2 regions of the Amycolatopsis lexingtonensis genome follow, and region 1 is predicted to be linked to the other one. Evidence: riboswitches for the same ligand, from Rfam matches in the RefSeq annotation. Region 1 holds a riboswitch; the other holds the start of a gene.
The links. A riboswitch is a leader RNA that binds a small molecule or an ion and turns the genes downstream of it on or off. The one in region 1 is predicted to bind S-adenosylhomocysteine.

Region 1 (7,609 bases):
CTGGTCCCGGAGACGAAGGGCCGCACGCTGGAGCAGATCGAGCTCGACCTGCGCGCTCGTCAGGGCATGAGCGTCAAGAGCTGACGCGCTCGACGGCCGCCTCGCGAGGCCCGGTGGTGTCTTGAATGAGTCATTCAGGTCTTGAGGGGTCCTGAATGACTCATTCAAGACCTTTGCGGTCGGCTTCGGCCCGGGGCGGTGGGCGGTGTCAGTGCGCTGGGCGGCGAAGGCTGCGCTCAGCCCACCGGGGCGGCCAGGCCCAGTTTGCCGGCGAGGCGGCCGACCCACGCTTCGACTTCTTCCGGCGCCCGGTCCGGCAGCCCGAAGATCGTCTCGGTCACGCCGAGCGAATCCAGGTGCGCCAGGCGCTCCGGATCCGGCCGTTCGCCGAGCGCGCAGATCCGCGGCCGCCCGGCGCGGCCCTCCTCGGCCCAGATCCGGTGGAGCAGGGCCACGTGCCCTTCGAGGTCGGTGTCCGCCGGCGTGGTGATCCAGCCGTCGGCGTGGCGGGCGATCCAGCGGAACGTCTTCTCCGTCGGGCCCGCGCCGAGCAGCACCGGGATGTGCGGCTGGACCGGCTTCGGCCACGCCCAGCTCGGCCCGAACGACACGAACTCCCCGTCGTAGGAAGCTTCTTCCTCCGTCCACAGTGCACTCATCGCCTCGAGGTACTCCCGCAGCGCGGTGCGGCGGCGGTTGCCGGGCACGCCGTGGTCGTTCAGCTCGTCGACGTTCCAGCCGAAGCCCGTGCCGAGCGTGACCCGTCCGCCGGAGAGGTGGTCGAGGCTCGCGATCGTCTTGGCCAGGGTGATCGGGTCGCTCTCCACCGGGAGGGCGACCGCGGTGGACAGCCGGATCCGCGACGTCACCGCGGCGGCCGTCGCCAGCGCGACCCACGGGTCGAGGGTGCGGCTGTAGCGGTCGTCGGGCAGGGACGCGTCGCCGGTGCGCGGGTGCGGGGACTCCCGCTTCACCGGGATGTGCGTGTGCTCGGGTACGTAGAAGGTGGCGAACCCGGCGGCTTCCGCGACGCGCGCGGCGGCCGCCGGGGTGATGCCCCGGTCGCTGGTGAACAGCACGATTCCGTAGTCCACGACGCGAGCGTATTAGAACGTGTTTCAGTTTTCAAGGTTGGCCGGATGCCGCGGAGGGTCGCCGGTCGAGTACCCTTGGTGACCTTGTCCAGTGCCGGTCGAGCCGCGCTGGACGCGGCGCGAGTAGGCAGACGGGGAGCAGAGCGGCGGGGCGCGGCACCGGCACGGTGGAGGGGCCCGTGACGAACGGGGAGGCAACGTGTCGATCCTTTGTGGACAAAGGCTGTCCCACTCAGTGGACCCCCGGGCGGGGCGGGATGGCGTGCGCGGCCGGAGATCCGATACCGTGGACCACAGGCCGAGAGGCGCTGCAACGGACCACCGGGTCCGCCACGCTCGGCCGGGATTGACCAACCAAGGGCGCCTCCCGACCAAGGGAGGCTGCCGGTGAGTACCCCGCGAGAGCACGAAGCACGCCTGCGCGAGCTGTTCGACCAGCGGGTGGCGGTGCTGGACGGCGCCTGGGGCACCATGTTGCAGGGTGCCGGGCTGACCCCCGCCGACTACCGCGGTGACCGCTTCGGCGAGCACACCCACGACGTCACCGGCGACCCCGACCTGCTCAACCTCACCCGCCCGGACGTCATCCTCGACGTCCACCGCCAGTACCTGGCCGCGGGCGCCGACATCACCACGACCAACACGTTCACCGCCACCAGCATCGGCCAGGCCGACTACGGGCTGCAGTCCCACGTCCACGAGATGAACGCCCGCGGCGCGCAGCTCGCCCGCCAGGCCGCCGACGAGTTCGGCGGCCGGTTCGTCGCCGGCTCGATCGGCCCGCTCAACGTCACGCTCAGCCTGTCGCCGAAGGTCGACGACCCGGCGTACCGGGCGGTGACGTTCGAGCAGGTCAAGGCGTCCTACGCGGAGCAGATCGCCGGGCTCGCCGAGGGCGGCGTCGACCTGCTGCTGATCGAGACGATCTTCGACACCTTGAACTGCAAGGCCGCGATCGCCGCCGCCCGCGAGGTGGCGCCGCACCTGCCGCTGTGGATCTCCGTGACCATCGTCGACCTCAGCGGCCGGACGCTCTCGGGCCAGACCGTCGAGGCGTTCTGGAGCTCGATCGAACACGCCAAACCGCTGGTCGTGGGCGTGAACTGCTCGCTGGGCGCCGAGGAGATGCGCCCGCACGTCGAGGAGCTCGCCCGGATCGCCGACGCCTACGTCGCCTGCCACCCCAACGCCGGGCTGCCGAACGCCTTCGGCGGCTACGACGAGACGCCGGAGCAGACCGCCGGGCTGATCGGCGGGTTCGCCCGCGACGGCCTGGTCAACCTGGTCGGCGGCTGCTGCGGCACCGGCCCGGCCCACATCGCGAAGATCGCCGAAGCCGCGAAGGGCGTCGCGCCGCGCGAGGTGCCCGCAGCGCGCACGCACACCCGGTTCAGCGGTCTGGAGCCGTTCGGCATCGGCCCCGACACCGGGTTCGTGATGATCGGCGAGCGCACCAACGTCACCGGCTCCAAGCGGTTCCGCCGGCTCATCGAGTCCGACGACCACCAGGGAGCCGTGGACGTCGCGCTCGAGCAGGTCCGCGGCGGGGCCAACCTGCTCGACGTCAACATGGACGCCGACCTGCTCGACTCCGAGCAGGCGATGACCACGTTCCTCAACCTGATCGCCACCGAGCCCGAGGTGGCCCGGATCCCGGTGATGGTCGACAGCTCCAAGTGGAGCGTGCTCGAAGCCGGGCTGCGCTGCCTGCAGGGCAAGGGCGTGGTCAACTCGATCAGCCTCAAGGAGGGCGAGGAGCCCTTCCTGGCCCAGGCCCGCGTCATCCGCAACTACGGCGCCGGCGTCGTCGTGATGGCCTTCGACGAGCAGGGGCAGGCCGACACCGCCGACCGCAAGGTCGAGATCTGCGGCCGGGCGTACGACCTGCTCACGCAGAAGGCCGGTTTCGCGGGCGAGGACATCATCTTCGACCCGAACGTGCTCGCCGTCGCCACCGGCATCGCCGAGCACAACGGCTACGCGAAGGCGTTCATCGACGCGCTTCCCCGGATCAAGGAACGCTGCCCCGGCGTGCACATCAGCGGCGGCATCTCGAACCTGTCGTTCTCCTTCCGCGGCAACGACGTCGTCCGCGAGGCGATGCACTCGGCGTTCCTGTTCCACGCCGTGCAGGTCGGCCTGGACATGGGCATCGTCAACGCCGGCCAGCTCGCGGTCTACCAGGACATCCCGAAGGACCTCCTCGAACTGGTCGAGGACGTGCTGTTCGACCGCCGCGAGGACGCGACCGACCGGCTGGTGGCCTTCGCCGAGAACGTCAAGGGCAGCGGCACCAAGCGCGTCGTCGACCTGTCCTGGCGCGAAGGTTCGGTCGGGGAGCGGCTGTCCCACGCGCTGGTGCACGGCATCGTCGACTTCATCGAGGACGACACCGAAGAGGCGCGGCAGCAGCTGGCCCGGCCCCTCGACGTCATCGAGGGCCCGCTGATGGACGGCATGAAGATCGTCGGCGACCTGTTCGGCTCCGGCAAGATGTTCCTGCCGCAGGTGGTCAAGAGCGCGCGCGTGATGAAGCGGTCCGTCGCCTACCTCGAGCCGTTCATGGAGGCCGAGAAGGAGAAGGCGCGCCAGGAGGGCCGGCTCGCGTCGACCGGCGGCCAGGGAAAGATCGTGCTCGCCACGGTGAAGGGCGACGTCCACGACATCGGCAAGAACATCGTCGGCGTCGTGCTGGGCTGCAACAACTACGAGGTGATCGACCTCGGCGTGATGGTGCCGGCCGGCAAGATCCTCGACACCGCGGTCACCGAAGGCGCCGACGCCGTCGGGCTCTCCGGGCTGATCACGCCGTCGCTTGACGAGATGGTCGCCGTCGCCACCGAGATGCAGCGGCGCGGGCTGAAGCTGCCGCTGCTGATCGGCGGCGCCACGACGTCGAAGCAGCACACCGCGGTCAAGATCGCCCCGGTCTACGACAACGCGACCGTGCACGTGCTCGACGCCTCCCGCGTGGTCGGCGTGGTGTCGGACCTGCTTGACCCGGACCGCTCGATCGCGCTGGCCGAGAAGAACCGGGCCGACCAGGAGGTGCTGCGCGAGCAGCACGCGAACAAGCAGCGACGCCCCATGCTCACCCTCGAGCAGGCCCGCGCGAACCCGGAGCGGGTGTCGTTCGACGAGCTGCCGACCCCGGAGTTCACCGGCGTGCGCGTGGTCGAGCCGGGCATCCCCGAGCTGCGCGAGATGATCGACTGGCAGTTCCTGTTCCTGGCCTGGGAGCTCAAGGGCAAGTACCCGGCCATCCTGGAGCAGCCGGTCGCGCGCGAGCTGTTCGACGACGCGAACGTGCTGCTCGACCAGATCATCGAGGACGGCAGTTTCACCGCGAAGGGCGCGTACGCGTTCTGGCCCGCGCACCGCGAGGGCGACGACATCCGGCTCGACGGCGAGTACGTCCACGTCGGGTTCCCGATGCTGCGGCAGCAGACGTCGAAGCCGGCCGACCGCGCGAACCGGTGCCTGGCCGACTACATCGCGCCGGCCGGCGACCACCTGGGCGGCTTCGCGGTGGCCATCCACGGCGCCGAGGACCTGGCCGCGCGGTACGAGGCCGAGCAGGACGACTACAAGGCGATCATGGTCAAGGCGCTGGCCGACCGGCTCGCCGAGGCGTTCGCCGAGCACATCCACCTGCGGGCCCGCCGCGACTGGTTCGAGCCCGACGCCCAGCCGCTGCTGGAAGACCTGCACGCGGAGCGGTTCCGCGGCATCCGCCCGGCGCTGGGCTACCCGGCCAGCCCGGACCACAGCCAGAAGCGCGAGCTGTTCGAGCTGCTCGAGGCGGACGAGCTGGGCATGGCGCTGACCGAGTCGTACGCGATGACGCCCGCGGCGAGCGTGTCCGGGCTGATCTTCGCCCACCCGGACTCCCGCTACTTCACCGTCGGGCGGCTCGGGCGCGACCAGATCGAGGACTACGCACGGCGCAAGGGCGTCGAAGTGGCCGAGGTCGAGCAGTGGCTGCGGCCGAACCTCGCCTACGAGCCCGGGGCGTAGTCCTTCAGCTCGATGCCGGTGGCGAACTTGTCGGTCGCCTTGAGCATCAGGCCGAGCAGGAAGCGGGACCTGAACGTCCAGTCCCGGAGCTTGATCCGCAGCGGTGACGGCGGCGCGAGGAACGGGCCCGCGCTGCCGCGCTGCGAGATCTTCGCGTAGCCGCGAAACAGCTCTTCGTAGCGGGCGAAGGCGGCTTCGTGGTCGCCGCCGGCGGCGAGGAGTTCCCCGGCGAGGACGTACGCGCCGACGATCGCCAGGCCGGTCCCGAAGCCGCCGAGGGTGTTGCCGTAGGCGGCGTCGCCGAGGAGCACGACGCGGCCGCGGGAGTAGCGATCGATCGTGACCCGGCTGAGGGTGTCGAGGTAGAACTCGCGGGCCTCGGGGAGCTTCGCGATCAGCTCGGGCACCCGCCAGCCCGCTCCCCGGTAGGCGTCGGCCAGCAGTTTCCGCTGCTGCGCGGTGTTCGTGCGGTCGTAGTCGAGTTCCGGCGAGGCGAAGACGAAGAACGCCGACGCCTTCGGCCCGCCGACGGCGATCATCCGGCCCGGCTCGTTGTACATCACCGCGTCACCGTCGGCGACGTCTTCGCCGAGTTCCGCCAGCGCGTAGTGGTACCCGAGGTACCGGACGTAGTCGCGTTCCGGGCCGAACGCCAGCCGCCGGACGGTCGAGTGGATCCCGTCCGCGCCGACGACCAGGTCGAACCGGCGCGGGCCGGAGTGGGCGAAGGTCACGTCGACGCCGTCCGCCGTCTCGGTCAGCGACTTGATCGTGTCGCCGAAGAGGTATTCGCAGTCCGTGTGCGCGTAAAGGATTTCCGCCAGGTCGCCGCGGCGGATTTCGATCTCGCCGCCGGTGAATTCGCCGGGGATGACCGCCCGCGGTTTTCCGGCGGCGTCGATGATCGTCTGGTCCTGCCCGCCGGTCTGGCGCGCGAGGACGTCGTCGAGGATGCCCATGCGCTCGAGCACGGTCCGGTGGGTGGGGCCCTTGAAGTCGACGGCCTGCCCGCCGGGCCGCACCGCCGGCGCGCGTTCGACGACGGTGACGGTGCAGCCGTAGCGGGTCAGCCAGTGGGCCAGCGCGGGGCCGGCGATGCTCGCGCCGGAGATCAGGATGGTGAGGTTCTTCATGTCGCCGAGCTTCGCCAGGGGCGCTTACCGGCCCCTGACGAAGCACTGACGGCCTACTCGGCGGCGCCGGTCAGCAGCGACTGGTACCAGGCGTCGTACGGGTGGTTGGTCGCCGGGTAGTTCGCCAGGGGCGTCGTCGCCTCGCTCGCCGAGTCGAAGTCCCAGCCGCGGACCAGCTTGCCCGACTGCCGGGCCGAGGTGATGAACGCCGACTCGGTCGCGGGTGCGCCGTAGAACAGCGCGCCCTGCTGCAGCTCCGCGCTGTCGCCCTTCTGGAACTCGTCGAACGCGACCTGCCGGTAGCGGATCCGGTCGCCGGCGACGCTCGCGGTGTCGGCGCGCAGCGTGTTCGACGGCGTCGGGCCGTCGGCGCCGGTCCACACCCGCACGCGCCGGGCGCCGCTGGTGGCGGTGTCCTTGGCGAAGCGCGCGTCGGACGTCTTGGCGTTGCCGGTCCAGGACACGGTGGTGGCCGACAGCGCGCCGTTCCACGTCCAGTTCTGGCTGCTGCTCTGGCTCTGGTGGATCTCCCGCAGGTGCGTGGCGTCGGTGAAGGCGACTGTCGGCTGCACGCCGTTGTCGTACTGGTGGGACGCCTGCCAGGTGATCTCGCCGTCCGCGCCGAGCTTGCCGACGTGGTACCAGAGCGTGGTCGCGCTCTGCGACTGGTGGACTTCGACGAGGTCGCCGTTGTCGTTCAGTGCGACGGCCGGGGTCTGCCCGCTGTCGTACTTGCCGTGGCGCAGCCAGGTGACGCGGCCGTCGGCGCCGTAGGTCCCGGTCCAGTACCAGAGTGCGCCGGCGCCGGAGTCGTGCACCTCGACGATCTGGCCGCGCCCGTTGAGCGCGACCGCGGGGTGGTAGCCGACGTCCCGCTTGTACTCCGCGCGGCTCGTGCCGTCGCCCGACAGCAGCGGCAGCACGCGCCCGCGCAGCGCGTCGACCGTGGGCTGCCCGGCGTAGTCCGGCGCGCGCAGCAGCCGGCCGCCGAACACCGACTCCAGCTCCTGGTTGACGGCGGTGAGGTTGCCGGCCGCGAACGAGGGGTTGTCGGTGAGGTCGTCCTTGAGGTCGAGCATGACGACGATCGGCGCGGCGGCCGGGTGCTGCGCCGACCAGGTGTTCACCACGGTCAGCCAGTCGCGGAGGTCGTTCGACGCCGGGTTGCCGCCGCTGTGGTCGACGAGGTTGCCGGGGGAGTCGTGGCCGACCCCGTAGTCGTGGGTGGTCGCGTAGCCGTTGTCGTGGACGTCGAGCTCGATGAACCGGACGCCGTGGTCGAGCTGGTAGGCGATCGAGTTCTTGGCGCCGTCGACGTTGCCCGAATAGCTGTTGTGCGTCGCCCGGAACACCGACGCGGTGAAC
Region 2 (7,609 bases), 1.1 Mb from region 1:
CAGCGTCTCGCCGGCCTGAACCGAGGAGAGAAGAGCTTCATGCGCAGAGTCCTGATCGTGGGCGCCGGCCAGTCCGGGCTGCAGCTGGCCCTCGGGCTGCTGGCGAAGGACTACGACGTCACGGTGATGTCCGCGCGGACGCCGGAGGAGATCCGGAACGGCCGGGTGATGTCGACGCAGTGCATGTTCAACGACGCGCTGCAGCACGAGCGCGACCTCGGGCTGAACCAGTGGGAGGACGAGACCGTCCGGGTCGAGGGGCTCGGCGTGTCGGTGGCCGGCCCGGACGGCGGCCGCGCGCTCGACTGGTTCGCCGAGCTCGACCACTACGCGCAGTCGGTCGACCAGCGCGTGAAGATGGCGGGCTGGCTGGAGCTGTTCGAGGACCGCGGCGGCAAGCTCGTGATCCACGGCGTGATGACGTCCGAACTGGACGCGCTGTCCCGGCTGTACGACCTGGTGATCATCTCGGCCGGCAAGGGCGAGCTGGTCCAGCTGTTCGACCGGGTGCCCGAGCGGTCGCCGTACACGAAGCCGATGCGCGCGCTTTCCCTGGTCTACGCGCACGGCGTGCGGCCGCGGCCGGAGCACCCGGACAAGCAGGCCGTCCGGTTCAACATCGTGCCCGGCGTCGGCGAGCTGTTCATGATCCCGGCGTACACGCTGAGCGGGAACTGCGACATCCTCTTCTTCGAGGGGATCCCCGGCGGGCCGCTGGACTGCTTCGACGACCACCCGGCCCCGGCCGAGCACTTCACCCGGCTGCTCGACCTGATGCGGCAGTTCGTGCCGTGGGAGTACGAGCGCTGCCGCGACGCCGAGCTGACCGACGGGAAGGCCGCGCTGGCCGGCGGGTACACGCCGGTGGTGCGCAACCCGGTCGGCACCCTGCCCGGCGGGCCCCGGGTGCTGGGCATGGCCGACGTCGTCGTGGCGAACGACCCGATCACCGGGCAGGGCTCGAACAACGCGAGCCACTGCGCGGCGACCTACCTGACCGCGATCCTCGAGCACGGCGACCGGCCGTTCGACGCCGCGTGGATGGACGCCACGTTCGAGCGCTACTGGGAGTACGCCAAGCACATCACCGAATGGACCAACGCGCTGCTCCTGCCGCCGCCCCCGCACGTGCTCGAGATCCTCGGGGTGGCGGGCCAGAACCCGGCCGTGGCCCGGCGGTTCGCGAACGGGTTCACCGACCCGACCGACTTCCAGCACTGGTTCATGGACCCGGCGAAATGGGAGAAGTACCTGGCAGAGGTCTAGATCGGACTGTCGCCGGGGGACGATTCGGGCTACGGTGGCTACGTAGCGTGAAGGCGACCTCGGAGGTACGTGGCATGCGGGCGATGTGGAAGGGCTCGGTGTCGTTCGGGCTGGTCAGCATCCCGATCCAGCTGTACGCGGCCACCGAGAACAAGAACGTCTCGCTCCGCCAGGTGCACGAGGCCGACGGCGGCCGCATCCAGTACAAGCGGTTCTGCACGATCGACGGCGCCGAGGTCCCGTACCCGGAGATCGCCAAGGGCTACGAGCTGCCCGACGGCGAGATGGTCGTCATCACCGACGCCGAGATGGCCGAGCTGCCGCTGCCTTCGCAGCGCACGATCGACGTGCTCGAGTTCGTGCCGCTGGAGTCGATCGACCCGATCCAGTACGACCGGACGTACTACCTGGAGCCGCAGAAGAACGCGGTGAAGCCGTACGTCGTGCTGCGGGACGCGCTGCACAAGTCGAGCCAGGTGGCGATCGCGAAGGTCGCGGTGCGGCAGCGGGAGAGCATGGCGGTGTTGCGGGTGCACGCCGACGTGCTGGTGATGACGACGATGCTGTGGCCGGACGAGGTCCGCGAACCCGACTTCCCGTTCCTGCGCGACGACCCGCCGCAGATCCGCCCGCAGGAGCTGTCGATGGCCGGCTCGCTGATCGACTCGCTGGCCGAGCCGGTGTTCGAGCCGGAGAAGTACCACGACCACTACCGCGAGGCCCTCGAGGAGATGATCGAGGCCAAGGTCGCGGGGGAGGAGACGACCAAGCCCGCGGCGGTCACCGCCAAGGCCGACGTCGTCGACCTGATGGCGGCGCTGCAGGCCAGCGTCGACGCGGCGAAGAAGTCGCGCGCGTCCACTTCGGAGGCGTCCACTTCGGAAGCGTCCGATGAGGACGCGAAGCCGGCGAAGAAGAAGGCGGCGCCGCGGAAGCGGGCCCCGAAGTCCGCCTGACCCCGGACGGGTGGTCGCGCCGACACGCCGCCGTGGTCCCGCGGCCGCCCGCTTCCCGGTGGTACCAAGGAGTCATGGAATGCGCTTCTTGTGCCGCGCGGATCGACCACTGCCACGGCACGCTGGTGGTGCACCCGGAAGGCGGGTTCGCCGAGTGCACCGATCCGGCCTGTGTGGACGCCGACCGCGTGCGGCACGCGTTGATCGTCGACTGCCCGGCGCTCGGCGGCTGCGGGTGTGCCGCCGCGGCGCCGGAGAAATCGTTGCTGCGCCACGCTTCCTGAGCCTCCCGCCAGGATCCGCGAAGGCCTTCCCGCCGGGTGACGCGCACCGGCCGGGGAGGCCTTCGTGGCGTCAGGACGGTGTCAGCGCGGTAACACGATCGTGTATGCAGCCGTGTACACGGGCTTGGCGATGTGCTAACACTAACGGGGTCCTTCGGCTCTCCCTCCCCCTCGGAGCCGGAGGACCCTTTATTTTCGCCGCTGTCCGGTGTGGATATGTCAGCGAATGATGTACAGTTCAGCGCATGGTGACGTGTGAGACACGGGAAGCGGCGCTCGCCCGGATCGGGCGCGCGCTGTCGGATCCGACCCGCTGCCGGATCCTGACCGCGCTGCTGGACGGTCCCGCCTACCCCGGGCGGCTGGCGGCCGAACTCGGCCTGAGCCGGTCGAACGTCTCGAACCACCTGTCGTGCCTGCGCGGCTGCGGGCTCGTCGTGGCCGGCTACGAAGGGCGTCAGGTGCGGTACGAGATCGCCGACGCGCACCTGGCCCGCGCGCTGCGGGAACTCGTCCACGTCGTGCTCGCGGTCGAGCCGCGGGCCGAATGCGAGCCCGCGTGACGAGCCCCGGGTGCTCGGACGGGTGCTGCGCGCCGCTCGCGGTGGCGCCGGACCGCCGGGCGGTGCTGGTGCGCCGGGTCCGGCTGCTCGTGGCGGCGACCATCACTTACAACGTCGTAGAGGCGGTCGTCGCGCTGGCCGCGGGGAGCGCGGCTTCCTCGGGGGCGCTGATCGGTTTCGGGCTCGATTCCGTGATCGAAGTCGCCTCCGCCGTCGCGGTCGCCTGGCAGTTTTCCGGTGCGGACCCGGAAAGCCGCGAAAGGCGGGCGCTGAAAGCGATCGCCCTGTCGTTTTTCGCGCTCGCGGTTTACGTCACGATCGAGGCCGTCAGTACATTCTTCGGCGGTGCCGCGGCGGAAACCTCGCGGACCGGAATCGTGCTCGCGGCCGTTTCGCTCGCGGTGATGCCCGCCCTGTCCGCGGCGCAGCGCCGAGCCGGGCGGGAGCTGGGGTCGGCCAGCGCGGTCGCGGATTCGCGGCAGACTTTGCTCTGCACTTACCTTTCCGCGGTCCTGCTGGCGGGGTTGCTGCTCAACGCCCTGTTCGGCTGGTGGTGGGCCGACCCGGCGGTCGCGCTCGCGATCGCCGCGGTGGCGGTGAACGAAGGCCGAACGGCCTGGCGCGGCCAGCATTGCTGCTGACGCGCCAGGCCGCGGGCCGGTTGCGGAATCAGTACCAGTGCGCACGCCCACCGATCCGGCGGCCGGTGCCGCCCAAGATGGCCAGTGCCACGCCGGCCACCGCGAGAATGATGCCGATGGTGTAAAGCACCGGGATACCCACGATGAACCCGATGATCAAGAGAATTACACCGAGAACGATCACTTTGACACACACTCCTTCGCATGGGACCCGTCCGGCATGCCGGCCGGGCGGATGCGCTGTCACGGGGAGGATGGCCACTTTCCCGGTGCCGCAAACTGCGTCAAACGGAGCAATCTCGGATCAGTACCGGTAGTGATCGAGCTTGTACGGTCCTTCGACGTCGACCCCGATGTAGTCCGCCTGCTGCTTCGTGAGCTTGGTGAGTTTCACCCCGAGCGCGTCGAGGTGCAGGCGGGCCACCTTCTCGTCGAGGTGCTTCGGCAGCCGGTGGACGTCGGTGGCGTACTCGCCGGGCTTGGCGAACAGCTCGATCTGCGCGATCGCCTGGTTGGTGAACGAGTTCGACATCACGAACGACGGGTGGCCGGTCGCGTTGCCGAGGTTCATCAGGCGGCCTTCGGAGAGCACGATGATCGAGTGGCCGTCCGGGAACGCCCACTCGTGCACCTGCGGCTTGATCTCCTTCTTCACGATGCCCGGGAGCTTCGCCAGCCCGGCCATGTCGATCTCGTTGTCGAAGTGCCCGACGTTGGCGACGATCGCGTTGTGCTTCATGCGGCTCATCTGGTCCGCGGAGATGATGCCGAAGTTGCCGGTGGTGGTGATGAAGATGTCCCCGGTGGCGATGACGTCGTCGAGCTCGACGACGTCGAGCCCGTCCATCGACGCCTGGAGCGCGCAGATCGGGTCGATCTCGGTGACCGAGACCCGGGCGCCCTGGCCGCGCAGCGCCTCGACCGCGCCCTTGCCGACGTCGCCGTAGCCGCAGACGACGACGCGCTTGCCGCCGATCATCACGTCGGTGGCCCGGTTCAGGCCGTCCACAAGGGAGTGCCGGATGCCGTACTTGTTGTCGAACTTGGACTTCGTCACGGAGTCGTTGACGTTCATCGCCGGGAAGAGCAGCTCGCCGTCCTTGGCGAGCTTGTAGAGCCGCTTGACGCCGTTGGTCGTTTCCTCGGTGACGCCGCGGATCTCCTTGGCCATCCGGGTGAAGCGGTCGCCGTCGGCGGCCAAGCTCGCGCGGAGGGTCTCGAGGACGATCCGGTACTCCTCCGGGTCCTCTTCGGACGGTTGCGGGACGGCGCCCGCTGCTTCGAACTCGACGCCCTTGTGCACGAGCAGGGTGGCGTCGCCGCCGTCGTCGAGGATCATGTTCGGCGTTTTCCCGCCGGCGAAGGCGAAGAGCTGGTCGGTGCACCACCAGTACTCTTCGAGCGTCTCGCCCTTCCAGGCGAACACGGGGGTGCCCGACGGGGCGTCGACCGTGCCCTCGGGGCCGACGACGACCGCCGCGGCGGCCTCGTCCTGGGTGGAGAAGATGTTGCAGGAGACCCAGCGCACTTCGGCCCCGAGCGCGACGAGGGTCTCGATCAGCACGGCGGTCTGCACCGTCATGTGCAGCGACCCGGCGATGCGCGCGCCCTTGAGCGGCTGGGCGGCGGCGTACTCGCGGCGGATCGCCATCAGGCCGGGCATCTCGTGCTCGGCCAGCCGCAGCTGGGTGCGGCCGGCGTCGGCGAGGGAAAGGTCGGCGACGGCGAAGTCGAGACCGTTGCGGCGTGCGAGTTTGTCACTCATTCCTCGAGCTCTTTTCCTGACGGCTGGTTGCGGAGCGCGCGGGAGGACTCACCGAAGTGACAACGCAAAAAGGGCACCTCCCTCGCGGGAGGCGCCCTTGGATGCGTGTCGCGGGCCGAGCGTGGCGGAAAGAGTTCCGTCGCAGCGCCTCTCGGCCCGGGACCCAGGATGGCAAAGCCGCGGCGAAGCTGTCAAGCGAGCGAAAGGGCCATGAGAACGTCGTCGACGTCGGTGCCGTCGATGCGGAATTCCCCGCGCAGCACGCCTTCCACGACGAACCCGGACCGCTCGTAGACCCGGCGGGCGGCGGCGTTGTGACCCAGCACGCGCAGCGTCAGCTTGCGGGCCCCGCGCCGGCGCGCCTCCGCCGCGGCCGCGTCCACCAGCCGTCCCGCGATGCCGAGGCCCTGGCGGTCCGGGTCGACGGCGAGCCCGCCGAGCACCAGCACGTGCGCGTGGGCCGGGATGCCGAACCCCGCGGCGAGCCGGACGTACCCGGCGACGACGTCGTCGTGCTCGGCGACGAGGAAGTTCTCCGGCCGCGCGTCCTCGTCGAAGAACGGCGTGCCGGGCGGCGGCGGGGGAGCGGGGGACACCGTGGCGTCCCACGTGCGCTCGTCGATCTTGGCGAGCACGGCTTCGTCTTCGGCGCGGGCCGGCCGGACGGTGGTCGTCACGAAAGTTCCTTCCAGGCTTCTTCGACGATCCCGGCGAGCTCGCGGGGGTCGCGGTTGCCCTCGGCCGAGATGCTGCGCAGCGCGACGGTCAGGTCCGGGCCGCTGCGCTGGCAGTTGGTGACGAACGACCGGCCGGGGTCCGGCGTCGAGCCCACGGGCGCGGCGTCGTTGTGGACCAGGCACTGCACGGCGCCGACGCGCACCAGCTCGGTGCTCGGGGCGGCCAGGCCGAGTTCCTCGGCGTCCTCGTACGGCGCCACCAGTTCCGGCGACCCCGCGCGCACCGCGATCAGCTGGAAGCTGCGTTCCAGCCGGTCGTCCTGGTACTGCTGCACCACCGCGCCCGCGCCGCCGTAAGCCGCCGACGTCCGGGCGGCCGTTTCCCGGTCGGCTTTGTCGACCCGGGCGACCTGGACCTTGCTCTTCTCCACGTCGAACTTCGCGAGCGTGTCCTGGGCCCGGCCGAGCCCGCCCAGGCTCGACGGCGCGGTCAGCGCGTGCCCGCTCGGCCCGCCGAGCAGGCTCAGCACCACCCACGGCACGCCGACCAGCACCGCGCCGACGATGACCCCGATCAAGCCCGCGAAGACGGGGTGGGCGAACGGCGAGCGCGGCGGCGGTGCCGCGGCGGCGGGGAACTCTTCGGTCACCCGGGCATCGTGGCGGAACCGGGCAATCGGCGCGAAGGGAATTCCGCCGTAAGTGCCTCAAACGAGATGCGCGCGCCGCCAGATGCCTTCCGACCGGCCGCCGATCAGCCCCGCGTCGCGCAGGAACGGCACGATCTTCTCGGCCATCCAGCGGCGCGTCTCGTGGAAGTGCGGGTTCGCCAGCGCCGCGGCCCGGCCCTCGCGCGGGTCGATCCCGACGCTGCGGTAGATCCGCGGGTCGACCATGCTGTCGATGACGCCGAACGCGACCAGCGCGGTGCGCACCCGGTGCCGCTGCAGCGCCGCCTTCGACAGCTTCGGCGTCTCCCGCAGCACCTCTTCCTTGGCGAACCGGACGTGCCGGGCCTCCTCGACGACGTGGATGCGGTTGACCGAGCGGATCAGCGGCTGGATGCCGTCGTCGTCCATCATCGAGCGCTGCAGCCGGTCGGTGGTCTCCTCGGCGACCAGCACGCTGGCGAACATCGACGGCCCGGCCGCGGTCGCGCCGAACACCTTGGCGGCGCGGTGCACGACCTTCGGGACGCCGTAGCGCGGGACGCCGAGCCGCTCGGCGGTGCGGGCGAACATCACCGAGTGCCGCGTCTCGTCGCCGATCTCGGTCATCGCGTACTGCGCGTGCTCGCTGCGCGCGTCCAGGTCGAAGACGTACCGGGCGAGCAGCTGCATGAGGACGATCTCGAACCACAGGCCGACGCTCATGATGCTGGCGATCTCGTGCTTGGACAGCTCGATCCGCTGCTCCGGCGTCAGCTTCGCCCAGAGGTCCGTGCCGTAGAGGGAGAC

Region 2: it holds a riboswitch for S-adenosylhomocysteine, as region 1 does, so the genes downstream of both, ahcY (adenosylhomocysteinase) here and metH (methionine synthase) in region 1, are expected to answer to the same signal.

The regions. Positions count from the first base shown of each region.
Region 1 covers NZ_JADBEG010000001.1:2,476,264-2,483,872, reverse strand. The annotation lists gene H4696_RS11490 (sugar porter family MFS transporter) at 1-84, shown strand, start outside; gene H4696_RS11485 (TIGR03619 family F420-dependent LLM class oxidoreductase) at 237-1,094, opposite strand; S-adenosyl-L-homocysteine riboswitch at 1,389-1,467, shown strand; gene metH (methionine synthase) at 1,482-5,111, shown strand; gene H4696_RS11475 (FAD-dependent monooxygenase) at 5,093-6,244, opposite strand; gene H4696_RS11470 (PI-PLC domain-containing protein) at 6,298-7,609, opposite strand, start outside.
Region 2 covers NZ_JADBEG010000001.1:1,329,025-1,336,633, forward strand. The annotation lists gene H4696_RS06495 (GTP-binding protein) at 1-19, shown strand, start outside; gene H4696_RS06500 (styrene monooxygenase/indole monooxygenase family protein) at 40-1,266, shown strand; gene ku (non-homologous end joining protein Ku) at 1,341-2,222, shown strand; gene H4696_RS06510 (hypothetical protein) at 2,297-2,506, shown strand; gene cmtR (Cd(II)/Pb(II)-sensing metalloregulatory transcriptional regulator CmtR) at 2,752-3,069, shown strand; gene H4696_RS06520 (cation efflux transmembrane domain-containing protein) at 3,054-3,710, shown strand; gene H4696_RS06525 (hypothetical protein) at 3,739-3,894, opposite strand; gene ahcY (adenosylhomocysteinase) at 4,015-5,475, opposite strand; S-adenosyl-L-homocysteine riboswitch at 5,558-5,634, opposite strand; gene H4696_RS51150 (GNAT family N-acetyltransferase) at 5,667-6,152, opposite strand; gene H4696_RS51155 (hypothetical protein) at 6,149-6,802, opposite strand; gene H4696_RS06545 (AurF N-oxygenase family protein) at 6,860-7,609, opposite strand, start outside.